3 regions of the Fusobacterium necrogenes genome follow, and region 1 is predicted to be linked to each of the others. Evidence: riboswitches for the same ligand, from Rfam matches in the RefSeq annotation. Region 1 holds a riboswitch; each other region holds the start of a gene.

Region 1 (6,186 bases):
AAACTTGCTGTAACAGAGTTAAATAACATAGCTTTTATGGGAAGCAATGTTATCAGTGGCTCAGCTATTGGAGTTGTTATCTCTACTGGAGATAATACACTTCTTGGTTCTATATCTAAAACTTTAGTATCAGATGAAAAAATTGAATCTAGTTTTGAAAAAGGTGTCAATTCTGTTTCATGGTTACTTATCCGTTTTATGATGGTAATGGTTCCTATTGTATTCTTTGTAAATGGATTTACAAAAGGAAGCTGGGTACAAGCTCTACTATTTGCCATCTCAATAGCAGTAGGACTTACTCCAGAGATGTTACCTATGATAGTTACAACTTGTCTAGCTAAAGGTGCTGTATCTATGGCTAAAAAGAAAACTATCGTTAAAAATCTTAACTCTATTCAAAACTTTGGTTCAATGGATATCCTTTGTACAGATAAGACAGGAACTATCACTTTAGACAAGGTAGTTCTAGAGTATCATATGGACGTACATGGAAATGAAAATAATAGAGTATTACGTCATGCTTTTTTAAATAGCTGGTTTCAAACAGGATTAAAAAATCTGTTAGATTTATCTATTATTGAAAAAACTCATGAAGAGGGAGAAAGGGATAGTTCTCTTTTAGAATTAGAAAAGATATATACAAAAGTTGATGAGATTCCTTTTGACTTTTCTCGTCGTCGTATGACTGTGGTGGTAGAAGATAAATCAGGAAAAAGACAGATGATAACTAAAGGTGCTGTTGAAGAGATGTTATCTATTTGTAAATATACAGAGTTTAAAGGTGAGATAGTTTTACTTACTGATGAGATAAAAGAGGAAGTTTTAAAAACTGTTGAAAATTTCAATGAAGACGGACTTCGTGTTATTGCTCTTGCTCAAAAAACTAATCCATCTCCTGTGGATAGTTTTGGAGTAAAAGATGAAGTGGATATGGTACTTATGGGATATCTTGCTTTCTTAGACCCACCTAAACCTACAACTGCTAAAGCTATTGCTGCTCTAAAAGAGTATGGGGTAAGAACTAAGGTTTTAACTGGTGATAATGATAAAGTTACTAAAAGTATTTGTGGAAAAGTTGGACTTAATAGTAAAAATATTTTACTTGGCTCAGATATAGATAATATGAGTGATGAAGAACTTTCAACTGTTGTTGAAAAGGTAGATATATTTGCAAAACTATCTCCTATGCAAAAAACTAGAATTGTTCAAATCTTAAAAGAGAATGGACATACAGTTGGATTTATGGGAGATGGAATAAATGATGCTGCTGCTATGAAAGAGGCAGATATAGGAATATCTGTTGATACAGCTGTGGATATAGCTAAAGAATCTGCTGATATAATCTTACTTGAAAAAGATTTAATGGTATTAGAAGAAGGAATTATTGAGGGACGTAAAACTTATGCAAATATGATTAAGTATATTAAGATGACTGCTTCATCTAACTTTGGTAATATGTTTTCAGTATTAGCTGCTAGTGCTTTCTTACCATTTTTACCAATGATGAGTATACACTTAATTCTATTAAATCTAATCTATGATCTATCTTGTACTGCTATCCCTTGGGATAATGTAGATAAAGAGTTTTTAAAAATTCCTAGAAAATGGGAAGCAAGCTCTATTGGAAAATTTATGTTATGGATAGGACCTACTAGTTCTATATTTGATATAACTACATACTTATTGATGTATTTTGTTATCTGTCCTATGTTTGTATCGAATGGAGTGCTATACAACTCTATCCCTGTTGAGCAAGAAACATTGAGAACAGCTTATGAAGCTATGTTCCAAACAGGTTGGTTTATTGAGTCTATGTGGTCACAAACTTTAGTTATCCATATGATAAGAACTCCTAAGTTATCATTTATTCAAAGTATTGCCTCTTTACCTGTTATAGTTCTTACAACTTTAGGAGTAATATTTGTTTCAATCATTCCTTATACTAGACTTGGAATCTATTTAGGGCTTACATCTCTTCCTCTAGTATTTTGGTTTGGGCTTGTATTGACAATAGTGGCTTATATGTCAGTAGTTACTTTTGTTAAGAAAAAATATATTAAAAAATATGGAGAATTATTATAAAAAATATTGACAAAATAGTATTTTTAGGTATATAATTACCCCAACAACAAAAAACAAACCATCAAGAGAAACTGAGAGACTGGCTCTATGACGTTTCAGCAACCTATCTTATAGATGTGGTGCTAATTCCAGACAGATGGAAGATACTAATTTTGTATCCAACTCTATTACTTGATGGTAATAGAGTTTTTTTATAATTTTTTCTAGGGAGGATTTTATGATTGAACTAAAGAACATCAGCAAGACTTACTATGACAATGGAAAAAAAGTAGAGGCATTGAAAAATATCAATCTCTCTTTTAATCCTGGGGAAATCGTAGGGATTATAGGATACTCTGGAGCAGGTAAAAGTACACTACTCAGATGTATAAATCTCTTAGAACCACCCACTACTGGAGAAGTTATCATTAATGGAGTCACACTAAATACTCTAAATGATAAAGAACTTCGAGAAATTAGAAAAAAAATAGGAATGATATTTCAACACTTTAATCTAATGAAAAGTAGAACCATCTCTAAAAATATCTCCTATCCACTAAAGGGAAGTAACTTATCTAAAAAGGAGATAGATTTAAGAGTAGAGGAGTTACTTGAACTAGTTAACTTAAAAGAGAAAAAGGAGAATTATCCATCTCAACTATCTGGAGGACAAAAACAGAGAGTAGGTATAGCAAGAGCACTTGCTAACAAACCAGATATAATTCTATGTGATGAAGCTACTTCTGCTCTAGACCCTGAAACTACAATTTCTATTCTGAAGCTTCTAAAAAAAGTTAATCAAGAATTAGGAGTTACAATTATCCTAATAACACATCAAATGGAAGTAATAAAAGAAATATGTGATAGAGTTATAGTTATGGAAGATGGAGAAATTAAGGAACAAGGTGATATTGTAGAAGTATTTTCAAGACCAAAAGCTGACATTACAAAAAAATTTCTTTCTACAATATTTAATAGTAAAAAAATATCTGAATATCTTGAAAATCTACCATCAAAACCTGATGAGCATTTTATAAAACTATCATATATAGGTGAAAATGCTGAGGAGGCTTATATTTCAAAAATTTCTAGAGAATTGGATATAGATGCTAGTATTCTTTTTGGTAATATTGAAATCATTAAAGGAACATCTATTGGAAATCTCATTATTAAATTTGAAGGAAGTAAAGAAAAGGTTTCAAATGCCATAAACTACTTAAACCAAAACAATATAGATACGGAGGTTTTAAAAAATGTTGGAATTTGCATATAAATATTTAGAGAATGTAATATACTATCGTGAAGAACTTTATACAGCACTTGGAGAAACAATTATAATGGTATTTATAGCTGGTATAATTTCAACTCTCATTGGTATAATTTTAGGAATAGCCCTAGCTGTTACTAAAAAAAATGGTATTTTAGAAAATACCTTTATAAATACAACTTTAGCTAGAATAATAAATATATTGAGGTCTATTCCCTTTGTTATTCTATTAGCAGCTTTAATCCCAGTAACTAGATTTATAGTAGGAACTACAATAGGACTAAAGGGAGCTATTGTCCCTTTAATCTTTGGGTCAGCTCCATTTATAGCTAGACAGATTGAATCAGCTCTATCTAGTGTAGATTCTGGAGTAATTGAAGCAGCTTATGCTATGGGTTCCTCTCCATTTGAAATAATCTATAGGGTTCTTCTAAGAGAAGCTCTACCAGAAATCATATATGCTCTAATTATTACAACAGTTAGTCTTATTAGTTTTTCTGCAGTAGCTGGTACAGTTGGTGGTGGGGGACTTGGAGATTTTGCCATCAGATATGGATATCAACATTTTAAAACAGATATTATGGTAGTAACTATTATAATCTTAATTCTTATGATTACAACTATACAATGGATAGGGGAAAAGCTTATTCAAAAAATTAAACACTAAAATATAAAAGGAGAGATACTATGTTAAAAAAATTAAAATATATCATTATTACATCAATTCTAACACTACTTTTTGTTAACTGTGGTGGTGAAAAAACTTCTCAAGAAAATATAATTAAATTAGGAATCAATGGAGATGAAAGTATTGTTTGGGAAACAGTGAGAGATGAATTAAAAAAGGAAAACATAACTTTGAAATTTGTTAGTTTTGGAGATTATATTAGACCAAACTTAGCTCTTCAAGAAAAAGAGATAGATTTAAATGCTTTTCAAACAGAGATATACTTTGATACTTTTAAGAAAGAACATAATTTAACTATTGAAAATATAGCTTATACTGTGATAGCCCCTATGGGGATATACTCTAAAAAAATTACAGATTTATCACAACTAAAAGATAATTCAACTGTTGCTATACCTAATGATAGCTCTAACTCTGGAAGAGCCTTAATCCTACTTCAAGAAGCAGGACTTATAAAATTAGTAGAAGGTTCAGGATTATTTCCTAGAATTAAAGATATAATCTCTAATCCTAAGAATTTAAAAATTGTTGAACTTGTAGCAACTCAAATTCCTAGATCTATTGATGATGTGGATATAGCTGTTATAAATAATGGAGTTGCTGTAGAAGCTAATTATTCTCCATTAGAAGACTCATTATTTTTGGAAGATGCTAAAAATGAAAAGTTAAAACCTTACTTTAATATTATTGCTAGTAGAGAAGACAACAAAGATAATCCTCTTGTAAAAAGAGTAGTAGAAGTTTATCAATCACAAAAAATAAAAGATTTAATAATCGAATATTACAAAGGTTCATCTGTTCCTGTATTCTAAAAAATATAATAGTTAACTAATAGGAGTGATATTTATGGAAAGAAAAATTATAGATTTTATTGATTTAAATAGAGAAAAATTTATAGAAGTGAGCCAAGAGATTCATAAAAATCCAGAGGTTGGGAATAAAGAGTATTTTGCTTGTGAATTGCTTACAAATACTTTAAAAGAGTATGATTTTGAAATAGAAAAAAATATAGCTGGGCATCCAACAGGATTTATAGCTAGAAAAAAATCTCATCTTGGAGCTTATCCTAAGATAAGCTTTTTAGCTGAATATGATGCTCTTCCAAACTTAGGGCATGCTTGTGGACACAATATAATAGGAAGTATTAGTATAGCTGGAGCTATTGCTCTAGGAGAAGCTTTAAAAAATACTCCTGGAGAAGTTATTGTTTTTGGTTGCCCTGCTGAAGAGGGTGGAGAAAATGGAAGTGCTAAAGGTTCTTTTGTTAGGGAAAACCTTTTTAAAGATATTGATGTAGCTATGATTATACATCCAGGTACAGAGAACTTAACAACTGGGAAAAGTTTAGCTGTAAATCCTTTAGACTTTGAGTTCTTTGGAACTCCAGCTCATGCTTCAGGTTGTCCTGAAAAAGGAAAGAATGCTTTAGATGCTCTTTTACACTTTTTCAATGGAATAGCTACTTTAAGACAACATCTTACTCCTGATATAAAAATACATGGTATCATAACTCATGGTGGAGATGCTCCTAATATTATTCCAAGCTATACAAAAGCTCGTTTTTATATAAGAGCAGCTACTAAAGAAGGGTGTGATGAGGTGACTGAAAAAGTAGTTGCAATAGCTAAAGGTGCAGCTACTATGACAGGTTGTAAAGAAAAAGTTTCAAGTTTTCAAAACAGAGTTGATAATGTAATACCTACTCCTATATTTGATGATTTTTATGTTGATGTTATGAAAAGATTAGGAATAGAAGTTAGTAAAGAACATAAAAAAGGAATTGGTTCTACTGATGTTGGAAATGTTAGCCAAGTTATTCCAACTATTCAGCCTAGTATAAAAATTTGTAACTCTGATGTTGCAGGGCATAGTTTGGAATTTGCTGAAGCTGCTAAATCATCTTGTGGAAATGAAGCTGTAATCTTAGGAGGAAAAGCCTTAGCCATTTTAGGATATGAACTACTTACCTCTCCTGAAAAATTAAATTTAATAAAATCTCAATTTAAAAATATAAGAAATCAGTAGATAGAAAAAGATAGCTGAAAACTATTTAAATATGTTACAATATAGAGGAGGAAACTCCTCTATATTTTTTGAAAGGATTATATAATGGAAAAAAAAATTCGTGTGACACTTAATAAATGTGCTATTGATATTATTGAGGCTGATT
Region 2 (6,186 bases), 830 kb from region 1:
TTTGTCAAAAGAGGTTGATCAGCAGTAAAAAAAACAATTCCTTCTCCTGATGAATTGTTTATACCAAGCTTTATACTTTCACTTTGTCCAAATTGAGATCTTTTATTTTCAAGATAATTGTATCCAAAATTTTTAGTCAAATCTTTTACCCATTTTTCTCTTCCACATACATATATGTTATAAAAAGGTAGAAAAGATAATTTTTCTAAGGTATATCCAAGTAGGTTTGTATCTCTATAAGGAAGTTGTAATTTATTTTTTCCCATTCTCTTTGAATATCCTGAAGCCATAACTATTGCATCAGTAGGAATGTATTTAAAAAAATAGTTATGATAAAGTGAACCTAGAATAAAATTGTATGGACAATTTTCTTTTTTTAGCTGATTACAAATTTCTAAGGTTTGTGAAAATTTTTCAAGATAATTATCTCCATCTATTCCATTAAAAAATAAGTAGTTATTTGTATTTGAAGAACATTTAAAAAAATCACCAAATTTAATATAATCTTTTAAGAAATACTTGTTTGCAATTTTATTTATATAGAGGCTAAATTTCTCTTTAAAAATTTCAAATCTATGAATATTATTTTTCTCTAACTTTAAATTTAGGATATCTAAATTGATTACTCCGATAGTTTTTGTTGAAAAAGGGGGAATACAAGGTTCTGTATCACTCCAAGCTTTTATTTTTTTCTCTTTAGCTCCATCACCTTCTATTAATATATAGTCAAATTCTTTTTTTAAATTGTAAATCTTATCATATGAAGGAGAATAAAGCTTATTATTTTCTAGCTTTTCCCCATAGACAAAGATATTTTTTGAAAGCCCTTTAATTTTGTTATTAGCTGTTATTAATACTTCAAATTCTTCAGGTTTTGGGAGAAAGATTTTAGTAGTTGTAGTTATTAATACTTTTCCAGAAACAGAGAGTTCTCTAGCTAAAGAAAACATAAGAGAGGTTTTTCCACCAGCACCTGTAATAGTAATAACATCTCCTTTTTTTATATCAAATACTTTTACTAACATAATCCACCTCCTTTTTTTATATTTTATGATAGAAGAGAATTTTATTCAAGTATAAATAATAAAAAGAAGAGAATATTACAATAAAATTTGTAATAATTCTCTTCTAGTTTATTAATATAAATTGATTTAAAACTTATTAAAATGTAGCGACAACTCCACCATTATAATTAGATAGAATATATTGTTTTACTTTTTCACTTTGTAAAGCTTGAATAAGTTTAACTATATCTTCTTTTTTTTCATCTCCTTCTCTTACAGCTAAAATATTAGCATAAGGAGATTCTTCCCCTTCTAGAACTAAAGCATCTTTTACCGGAGAAAATCCAGCTTCTAAAGCATAGTTACCATTGATTACAGCAGCAGCTACATCTGGTAAAACCCTAGGAAGTTGTGGAGCTTCAATAGGTTTGAATTTTAATTTTTTAGGATTTTCAACAATATCAAATTCTGTTGCATATAGATTATTAGGATCAGCTAATTTGATAAGTCCTTTATTATGTAATAATATAAGTGCTCTTCCACCATTAGATGGATCGTTAGGGATAGCAACAGTAGCTTTTGCTGGTATATCTTCAAGCTTTGTATATTTTTTAGAAAATACTCCTAATGGTTCTACATGAATTTTTGCAGCTGAAACAAGTTTTAGATTTCTTTCGTTTGCAAATTTTTCTAAGTATGGATAGTGTTGAAAATAATTAGCATCTATTTCACCATCAGCTAATGAAAGATTTGGAGTCACATAGTCAGTGAACTCTATAACTTTTAAATCTACTCCTTGAGCTTTTAAATCATCTTTTATTAAATTTAAAAGTTCAGCATGTGGAACAGGAGTAGCTCCAACTTTTAATTCTCCAGCTACAGAATTAATACCTAGTGTTAAAAGTCCTGCTAATAAAAGTGTTTTAACTGATAATTTCATATTATCCTCTCCCTTATGTTTTATGTTATTTATCTATTTTTTTTTGATCTGTAAACTAAATAATCTCCGAGTGATTGTAAGATTTGAACTACTATAATAATAACTATTACTGCGTATATCATGATATCTGTTTTAAATCTTTGATATCCAAATCTGATAGCTAGATCTCCTAATCCACCAGCACCAATTGTTCCTGCCATAGCTGAAAATCCAATAAGACTTACTATAGTAACAGTTATACCATGTAGTATATGAGGCATAGTTTCAGGTATCATAACTTTAAATATTATTGTCCAGTTATTTGCTCCCATACTAGAACTAGCTTCAATGAGACCTTTATCTACTTCGTTTAAAGCACCCTCTATCATTCTGGCTACAAATGGAGCTGCTGAGATAGAAAGAGGTACTATTGCTGCAGTACTTCCTATTGTTGTTCCTACTATTATTCTTGAAAGAGGAAAAAGAAGTATCATAAGTATAATAAAAGGGAATGATCTTAAGGTATTGATTACAAAATCTAGTACTTTGTTGAGTTTAGGTTTTTCCAAAATATTTCCTTCTTTTGTAATTGTAAGAAGTATTCCTATTGGAAATCCAATTAATAGTGAAAAAAATGTTGAGAAAAAAACCATGTATAATGTTTCTAATGTAGATGTCCATATCATACTAAATACCATTGTATATCACCTCTGTGAGTACTCCTGCTTCATTTTTAAACCAAGATATAGCTTCTTTTTGCTGATCAATATTTCCAGAAAGTTCTATAAATAGGTGTCCTACCTTCATAGTAGATAAATTATCAATAGATCCTCCAATTATACTAAGATCTATATTGAAGGTTCTCACAGCTTGAGAAATTATAGGTTCTTCAGCCATTGTGCCTAAAAAATCGAGTCTAACTATTGACTTACCCTTTGTTTTCATTATCTCTATTCCTTGCTTTTCGTCAGCTGGAAGATAAGAAATTAGTTCCTTTGTAACTTCAGTTTGTGGATTAGAGAAAATATGGTGGACACTTCCAGATTCTACAATTTTTCCATCAGACATTACAGCTACTCGATTACAAATATCTCTGATTACTTCCATTTGATGAGTTATCATCACAACTGTAAGCCCAAATTGTTTTTTTATATTTTTTATTAATTCCAGTATTGATTTAGTTGTTTTAGGATCTAGGGCTGAAGTAGCTTCGTCAGATAGTAGTATATCTGGATTATTTGCTAATGCTCTAGCTATGGCTACTCTTTGCTTTTGTCCGCCAGATAACTGTGATGGATAGTAATTTTCTTTATCAGAAAGTTCAACTACCTTTAAAAGTTCTTTAACTCTCCTGTCTATATCAGATTTTTTCCAATTAGCAATCTCTAGGGAAAAAGCTATATTTTCTCCTACTGTCCTTGAAGAAAGTAGATTAAAATGTTGGAAAATCATTCCTATTTTTTTTCTTCTTTCTAATAACTCTGCTTTAGAAAGAGCTGTAATATCAATACCATCTATTATAATTTTTCCATCTGTTGGTTCTTCAAGTCTGTTTATGAGTCTTATTAAAGAAGATTTTCCAGCACCACTAAGTCCAATTACTCCAAAAATATCCCCTGTTTTTATTTCTAAAGATACATTTTTAACGGCATGATAGCCATTAGGATATATTTTATTTATGTTTTGTATCTCTATCATTCTTACCTCCTGTAGATATTTATTAGTAAAAAAATCTCTATTACCATCAAGTAATAGAGATATAATAGAGCTTTTTAGTTCTATCCATCTTTCTGGAATTAGCACCACACTTTAAAGCAGGTTGCTGAAACTTCTTTGGGCCAGTCCCTCGGTTTCTCTTGATGGTTAATTTCTTTGTTAGAGTTATGATATAATTTTTTTATAAAAATGTCAATACTTTTTTTGAAAATATAAAAATCTTTTATTGGAATTTATTTTTTAGGAATAGAAACGAGAAAAAATCTTTATATTTTTGTAAATAAATTTTATATTCTTCAATTTTTTAGTTTCTATAAGTTTACTTTCATTTTATAATTTTATAAATTTTCTTTTCTCTTTTTTCTTAGGCAATTTAAATGAAAAGGGAAGTTCTTTTCTAAGGATAATAATACTAATAATAAAACACATAAAATCTGAAGCTGGAAGAGATAGCCAGACACCAGTTTCTCTCAAGAATAATGGAAGTATAATTATTGAAATTATAAAAAATACAATGCTCCTCAATGAAGAAATTATATTTGATAACTTTGTCATCCCTTTAGATTGTAAGTATGATATATTAATAAAATTTGCTCCTTGAAAGATAATAGCACTTGCAAATAAAATCAATCCATGTGCTGCTAAATCTACAAGAGCTTTATCATTATTAAATAATTTTACTAAATATTTTCCAAAGAATATTATAGTTAGGAGTATAGATGAAGATATAAAGAAAGTTACTATATGTCCTAATCTATATGTTTTTTTAACTCTCTCATACTCTTTTATTCCATAGTTATAGCTTATAATAGGTTGTATTCCTTGAGATAATCCAGTAAATAAGCATCTAAATATATAACAAATGTATGCAACAATACAGTAAGCTGATACTCCTATTTCTCCTAAAAATCTCATAAAAGAGATATTGAAGAGTGCATTTGTAAGTGCTGCTGTAAACTCTATTGTAAATGATGGAAAACCAATAGAGATAATATTTTTAAGAAAAGGCATCTTTATTTTTTGGAATTTATATTTTAATTTACAATCTATTCTATAAAAGTATTTTACTAAAAATAAAAATGAAAATAATTGTCCAATAGCTGTAGCAAAAGCTCCTCCAAAGACTCCCCACTTAAATATTATAATAAATAACCAATCTAAAAATACATTAGTGATAGCTCCAATAAGCATAGATATGAAAGCATATACTGGAGCTTTATCATTTCTGACTACAGCATTTAAGCTATTAGATAGCATTAAAAATATCATAGCAATGATGCAAGTATAGAGATATATTTTAACTTGTAAAAGTAACTGTTCACTAGAACCTAACAAAAATATCAATCTATCTCCACTAATTAGAACTAAGGCTAAAATGAGAATGTAAAAAATAATATTCAAAGTAACTATATATGAGAAACAGGTATTTTTAAATTTTATATTTTTAGGACGTAGAGACATCAAAGTAGCTCCACCAGTTCCAATTAATAAACTTATAGCAATTCCTAGGTTAATAATAGGGTAAGCTATATTTACAGCAGCAAGTCCAGCTGCACCAACCCCTTGTCCAATAAAAATTCCATCTACAATGGCATAGAGAGCATTAACCATCATACCAGTAACAGCAGGTATTGAAAAATTAAAAAATAGCCTTGTGATTGAATCCTTTTTTAGGTCAATAGCTTTAAACATTTTTCCACCTCATTTTAAAAATATTAGTTCTTTTAGATAAGATAAAATTACAATTTAGAAAATAGTGAGATTTAATTCTTTAGATAGATCTTCTAAAAGAGCTACCCCAGCAATTGGATTTCCCTTTTCATCTAAAGATGGAGCATAAACTCCAATTGCCATTTTACCAGGAACAACAGATAAAATACCACCACCTACGCCACTTTTAGATGGAATACCAACCCTTATAGCAAATTCACCAGAATTATCATACATCCCACATGTAACCATAAGAGTTTTTATAATAGTGGCAACTCTTGTAGGAATAATTTCCTCACCAGTAGATAATCTACCATTATTTAGTAAAAATACAGCTATTTTAGAAAGTGTTTCTGCTGTTACTTCAATAGAACATTGTTTAAAATATACTGTTAAAGCATCTTCTACATTTCCATCTATAATACCTTCACTCTTTAAAAAATATCCCATTGATCTATTTCTATTACCTGTTTCACTTTCGCTACAATATACTTTATAGTCAACATCCAATGTATTATCTTCTGAGATTAATTTAAAAAAATCTAAAAGACGGTCAAATTTCTCTTTAGCATCCTTCCCTTTTATCATAGATGAAACAGCAATAGCACCAGCATTAATCATAGGATTGTAAGGTTTTTTTCCATTGGAAGTTTCAAGTTTAACTATTGAATTAAATGGATCACCAGTTGGCTCCATTCCAACTTTTGAAAAAACATAATCTTCTCCATTATCTAGTATAGCTAACATAAGAGTAATTAGTTTAGATATACTTTGAATAGTAAATTTATTATTCCAATCTCCAGCACAGTATTTATTTCCATTTATATCTGTTATAAA
Region 3 (6,186 bases), 440 kb from region 1:
ATCCAATTAATGTAAATATATAAGCGGGTACAGTTGAATAAAGCATGTGCTTAATATGGTCAAATAATGTAGCTCCTGCCATAGCTGGTGCTAATGTTGTTGTATCAGACATTGGAGAAAGTTTATCTCCGAAATACGCTCCAGATATTATCGCTCCTGCTATTACAGGACGAGGTAAGCCTAGACCCTCTCCTATCCCTACTAAAGCAATTCCAACTGTTGAAGCTGTACTCCATGAGCTTCCTGTAGAAAGAGATACTATTGAACATATTATAACTGTAATTGGTAAAAATACTAAGGGATTAATAATTTTTAAACCATAGTATATCATGGATGGAACTATCCCTGATAAAATCCAACTTCCTATAACCATTCCTATTATCATAAGGATAAGAATGGCTCTCATAGACATTTTTATTGTTTCTACAATACCATCTTCTAGTTCATCCCAAGTAGCATATTTGCTTATTAATGCAACAAACCCTGCAAATATAGCAGAAATAAATATTGGTATGTGTACTTCTAATTGAGCTATTTGTACTGAGTAAAAAAGTATCGCTACCAGAAATATTATTGGTAACAATGCACAAGAAAGGGATACTTGTCTCTTTTTCATTTCGCTCTTATCAACTCCTCTATTACAAATATTTTTTATGACAATTTAATATACTTTACATTAAAGAAAAAGTCAATATTTTTTTATACAACTTATTATGAAAGTTTAAAGTACTTTCTTAATAAATTTGATTATAAAAAAATTACATCTAAAATCTTAGATATTTAAAATTTTAGATGTAGTACTTGATCAAGAGTTTTACGTTATTATCTTATTAAATTTTTATTTATTCAATATAGTTTTTAACTCTTTTATTTTATTTGTTTTTTCCCATGGAATATCTAAATCTGTTCTTCCTATATGTCCAAATGCTGCTAAATCTTGATATTTGAATTTTCCACTTCTTAATTCTAATGATTTTTCTATTCCTCTTGGTGTTAAATCAAATACTTTTTTAACAGCTTCAGCAAGCTCTATCTCGCTTACTTTTCCTGTTCCAAATGTATCTACTTTTACTGATGTAGGTTCTACTACTCCTATTGCATAAGATAGTTGTACTTCACATTTGTCTGCTAAATCTGCTGCTACTATATTTTTAGCTACCCATCTTGCTGCATAAGCTGCTGATCTATCTACTTTTGATGGATCTTTTCCTGAAAATGCTCCTCCACCATGTCTGAAGTATCCACCATAAGTATCTACTATGATTTTTCTTCCAGTAAGTCCTGTATCTCCATGCGGTCCACCTATAACAAATCTTCCAGTTGGATTGATATGATATTTTTTAACATCAGTTGGATTTAAGTTATATGCTTCGAGTACTGGTTTTATTACTCTTTCTTTAACATCAGCTTTTATTTGATCTTGAGTTACATCAGGGTTGTGCTGTACAGATAATACGATTGTATCAACATGATCAATCTTTCCATTTTCATCATAAGCCAAAGTTACTTGAGCTTTAGCATCAGGTCTAGCCCAAGTTAATTCTTTACTTCTAGTCATTTTAGTTAATTTAACTAAAATTTCTCTAGCTAAAACTAAAGCAAGTGGCATAAGTTCAGGAGTTTCTTTTACAGCGCCACCAAACATTATTCCTTGATCACCAGCACCACCAACATCAACACCCATAGCAATGTCAGGTGATTGAGCATGAATAGCATTAAGTACTCCACAGTTAGAGTCAAATCCCATTCCTTCTTTGTATCCAATCTCATCAATTTTAGTTCTAACAATATCTTGGATATCAATATAAGTAGAAGTAGTGATTTCACCACCAACAATGACTTGTCCAGTAGTACAGAAGACTTCACAAGCAACTCTAGAATTAGGGTCATCAGCAAGGCAAGCATCTAATACTGCATCAGATATTTGGTCAGAGACTTTATCAGGATGTCCAGGTGACACAAATTCAGATGTAAAGTAAGTTAAATTTTTCATTTTTAATTATCCTCCTAAAAATTCAATGAAATTATCAATAAAAAAATCCTTCACTTAGAGAGATGAAGGATTTACAATTCAGATTCAATCTTTTCATCCATCTGTACAGGAGTTAGCACCACACTAGAAAAGCAGGTTGCTGAGATGTCATAGGGCCAGTCCCTCAATCTCTCTTGATGGTTATTTAGGATAGTATATCATATTAGGACTAAAAAAGTCAACAAATTTATTCAATTATATTTTAATAAATAAATTTTAAAGAGACAAAAAGATTAAAGAAAATATGCCCCTAATTTAGCAAACTTTTCTATCATTTCCTCAGGCCATATAGATGCCTGAACTTCTCCGATATGTAATTTTTCTAGAAAAAACATGCAAATTCTTGATTGTCCTATTCCTCCACCAATTGTATATGGAAGTTCTTTAGCTATAAGAGATCTATGAAAAGGTAGTTCTTTTCTTTCTTCTTTGCCATCAAGTTTTAATTGAAGTTGAAGACTTTCTTCACTTACTCTAATTCCCATAGATGATAGTTCAAAGCCTTGCTCTAATATAGGATTCCATACTAAAATATCTCCATTTAATTCCCAATCGTCATAGTCTGGAGCTCTTCCATCGTGTTTTTTTCCAGAAGTTAAAGTTTTACCTATTTGAGATATGAATACAGCTTTATGGATTCTACAAATTTCGTTTTCTCTTTCCTTAGCTGTAAGTTCAGGATAAGCATCTTCTAGTTCCTGTGAAGTTATGAAAAAAATATTTTTAGGAAGTTTTGTAGAGAACACTGGATATTCTCTATTAATGAATTCTTCAGTTTTTCTAAGTGCTTTATAAATATTATTTACGATATTTTTAAGGGTTTCTGTAGTCCTTTCTTCTTTGTTAATTATAAGTTCCCAATCCCATTGATCAACATACATAGAATGGATATTATCTAGATCTTCATCTCTTCTAATAGCATTCATATCAGTGTAAAGTCCAGTATGAACTGGAAATCTATATCTTTTTAAAGCCATTCTTTTCCATTTTGCAAGAGAATGTATAATTTGATATTCTTCATTTTTATCCCAATGAGTATCAAATTGTACAGGTCTTTCTATTCCATTTAGATCATCATTTAAGCCAGAAGATTTTCTGACATATAGGGGAGCAGAAACTCTTGTAAGATTTAATTCATAAGCTAAAGCTCTTTCAAAAAAATCCTTTACCTTTTTTATAGCTACTTCAGTTTCAAATAAATCTAGCTTGCAATCATAATTTTTTTTCATATATTATCACTCCTTTAAGATTATTTTAATAAAAAAAACCATTCGGTTGTACCCGAATGGTTTATAAACAAGGTCGGGTACAAATCAATTAAACTCGAAAAAGATTTGTACCACAAGTAGAATATACTACTTAGAGTCCAAACCTCGACATATTATTATTATTATTAAGTTGTGCAGTAAATTCGAAAATATAAAACTTCATAACCTGCCTCCATAGGAAATAAAACATAAATCTATGTGATAAGAATACACCTTTTTATTAAAAAAGTCAATATTTTTTTAAAATATATTACTTGGAGTATTAAAAATAAAGGTAAATTTATTTTGAGTAATAATTGATTTTTTTTTAGACATATGATATAATACTTAAAATAAAGTAGTATGCTAGTTTTAGAGGGAGTGGGTTTTTATATCCACTCCCTCTTTAGTAGTAAAAATTTGGAAAAGAGGTGAAACTTGGTGGAGAAGATAGATAACCAACAAAAAATAGTCGAAAAAATAGAAAAAATAGTGACACCTGTTGTTGAAGAAATGGGATTATCTCTTGTAGATGTAGAGTATATACAAGATGGTGGATATTGGTATGTGAGAGTATATGTAGAAAACTTAAATGGAGATATTACATTAGAAGAGTGTGCGACTATAAGTGGTAAAGTTGATGAAGATATAGATAGATTAATTGAACAAAGATTTTTTTTAGAGATATCTTCACCAGGAATAGAAAGACCATTAAAAAAATTAAATGATTATGTGAGGTTTAAAGGAGAAAAAATAAGAGTAGCCTTAAAACATAAGATTGAAGATAAAAAAAATTTTGAAGGAGTTATAGTTGATTGTAAAGAAAATAGAATTCTTCTAGAAGTAGAAGAGGAAAAAGTTATGGAAATTCCTTTTTCAGAAATAAGAAAAGCAAATATTGTATATGAATTTGATGAAATTTAAGATAAAGTTTCAGGAGGGAAATCAATGAAAAGTAAAGACGCTAAAATATTTTTAGAGGCTTTGGATGAACTAGAAAAGGAAAAAGGTATAAGTAAAGAGAACCTTCTTTCAACCGTTGAGCAGGCTTTATTAGCTGCTTATAAGAAGAACTATGGAGAGGAGGAAAATGTAGAAGTAGAAATTGACAGAGAGACTGGAGATGTAAAAATCTATGAAATAAAGACTGTTGTACCTACTGAAGATTTATATGATGCAGCTGTAGAAATAGCTTATGATGATGCATTAGAGATAAAAAAGAGAGTCAAGATTGGAGATACTATAAAGATAGAAGTGAATTGTGAAGAATTTAGAAGGAATGCTATTCAAAATGGAAAACAGATAGTTATTCAAAAAGTGAGAGAAGCTGAAAGAGAGTATGTTTATGATAGATTTAAAGTGAGAGAGCATGATATTATAAATGGTATTATTAGAAGAATAGATGAGAGAAAGAATATATTTATAGAGTTTGATGGAATAGAAGCTATTCTTCCACCAGTAGAACAATCACCAGCTGATACCTATAGAGTTGGAGAAAGAATAAAAGTTTATCTAGCAGAGGTAGAAAAAACAAATAAATTTCCTAAAATAATTATTTCTAGAAAGCATGAAGGCTTATTAAGAAAACTTTTTGAATTAGAGATTCCAGAGATTACATCTGGACTTATAGAAATAAAAGCAGTTGCTAGAGAGGCTGGATCAAGGGCTAAAGTTGCTGTATACTCTACGGATTCTAATATAGATACTGTTGGAGCATGTATTGGGCAAAAAGGACTTAGAATAAAGAATATAGTTAACGAGTTAAACGGAGAGAAAATAGATATAGTTATTTGGAAAGAATCAGTTGAAGAGTTCGTTTCAGCAGTTTTAAGTCCAGCTAAAGTGATAAGCGTAGAGGTAGTGGAAGAAGAAAATACAGCTAGAGTAATAGTTGATAATTCACAGCTTTCACTTGCTATAGGTAAAAATGGACAAAATGCAAGGCTTGCAGCAAAATTGACTGGAATGAGAGTAGATATAAAAACTTTAGATAGAGTAGAAGAGGGAGAGTAAATTGAACACTACTATTATCCATGAGAGGACTTGTCTTGTTTGTAGAAAAAAAGTAGAGAAAAAAGAACTTTTTAGAATTGTAAAATTAACTGAAGATAAGTATAGTTTTGATGAAAAACAAAAAGCTCAAAGTAGAGGATATTATATTTGTAAATCCCATGAATGTTTAAAAAGATTAACAAAGCATAAAAAAATAAAGATGAGTACAGATGATTTAATGAAAATGTTAAATCTATTAAAAAAAAGTGAAAAGGACTATTTAAATATTTTGAAGGCAATGAAGAACTCACAGGCTTTATCTTTTGGAGTGAATATGGTTTTAGAAGATATTGAACACATACATTTTTTTGTTCTTGCAGAAGATATAAGTGAAAAAAATGAGAGAAAACTTCTAGCAAAAGCGAAGGAATTAAATATAAAGTATGTATATTTTGGTAATAAGAATCAACTTGGTGAAATCTTTGGAAAAGGAGAAGTCAGTGTAATTGCTGTGAAAAGTAAGAAGATGGCCCGTGGACTCATAGAATAACCTAAATTTAGGAGGTATTTCAATGAAAAAGAGAGTACATGAGTTAGCAAAAGAGTATGGAATGAATAGTAAAGATTTTTTAAATTTACTAAGAGATGAGATAAAATTAGAAACTGCAGAAAATTTAAAAAATTTATCTGGATTGAGTGTTGAAGATGTAGAGAGGGTAAGGAAATATTTTGAAGATATAACTGCCCCAAAAGAGATTGTAGAAGAAAAAGGAGTAGCTTTGAATAAAAAACTTTTAGAGGAAGATGAAATTTTTGAAGAAGAAATCACTTCAAAAAAAGGTAAAAAGAGTAAAAAGAATAATAATAAAAAAGTATCTTTTGATGGAAATGATGAAGAAAGAAATAAAAAAAATA

Evidence for each region. Region 1 has a riboswitch for S-adenosylmethionine ahead of DYA59_RS04875 (methionine ABC transporter ATP-binding protein). Riboswitches for the same ligand answer to the same signal wherever they lie in the genome.
Region 2: it holds a riboswitch for S-adenosylmethionine, as region 1 does, so the genes downstream of both, DYA59_RS01025 (methionine ABC transporter ATP-binding protein) here and DYA59_RS04875 (methionine ABC transporter ATP-binding protein) in region 1, are expected to answer to the same signal.
Region 3: it holds a riboswitch for S-adenosylmethionine, as region 1 does, so the genes downstream of both, metK (methionine adenosyltransferase) here and DYA59_RS04875 (methionine ABC transporter ATP-binding protein) in region 1, are expected to answer to the same signal.

The regions. Positions count from the first base shown of each region.
Region 1 covers NZ_UGGU01000003.1:968,431-974,616, reverse strand. Annotated here, with positions in the region: gene mgtA (magnesium-translocating P-type ATPase) at 1-2,082, shown strand, start outside; SAM riboswitch class I at 2,138-2,225, shown strand; gene DYA59_RS04875 (methionine ABC transporter ATP-binding protein) at 2,300-3,334, shown strand; gene DYA59_RS04870 (methionine ABC transporter permease) at 3,315-3,995, shown strand; gene DYA59_RS04865 (MetQ/NlpA family ABC transporter substrate-binding protein) at 4,016-4,828, shown strand; gene DYA59_RS04860 (M20 family metallopeptidase) at 4,863-6,041, shown strand; gene DYA59_RS04855 (WYL domain-containing protein) at 6,126-6,186, shown strand, end outside.
Region 2 covers NZ_UGGU01000003.1:134,707-140,892, forward strand. Annotated here, with positions in the region: gene yqeC (selenium cofactor biosynthesis protein YqeC) at 1-1,025, opposite strand, end outside; gene DYA59_RS01015 (MetQ/NlpA family ABC transporter substrate-binding protein) at 1,162-1,944, opposite strand; gene DYA59_RS01020 (methionine ABC transporter permease) at 1,974-2,621, opposite strand; gene DYA59_RS01025 (methionine ABC transporter ATP-binding protein) at 2,611-3,621, opposite strand; SAM riboswitch class I at 3,703-3,789, opposite strand; gene DYA59_RS01030 (MATE family efflux transporter) at 3,970-5,331, opposite strand; gene glsA (glutaminase A) at 5,386-6,186, opposite strand, start outside.
Region 3 covers NZ_UGGU01000003.1:1,410,306-1,416,491, reverse strand. Annotated here, with positions in the region: gene nhaC (Na+/H+ antiporter NhaC) at 1-616, opposite strand, end outside; gene metK (methionine adenosyltransferase) at 839-1,993, opposite strand; SAM riboswitch class I at 2,088-2,176, opposite strand; gene asnA (aspartate--ammonia ligase) at 2,266-3,261, opposite strand; gene DYA59_RS06645 (ribosome maturation factor RimP) at 3,730-4,203, shown strand; gene nusA (transcription termination factor NusA) at 4,228-5,292, shown strand; gene DYA59_RS06635 (DUF448 domain-containing protein) at 5,294-5,821, shown strand; gene infB (translation initiation factor IF-2) at 5,844-6,186, shown strand, end outside.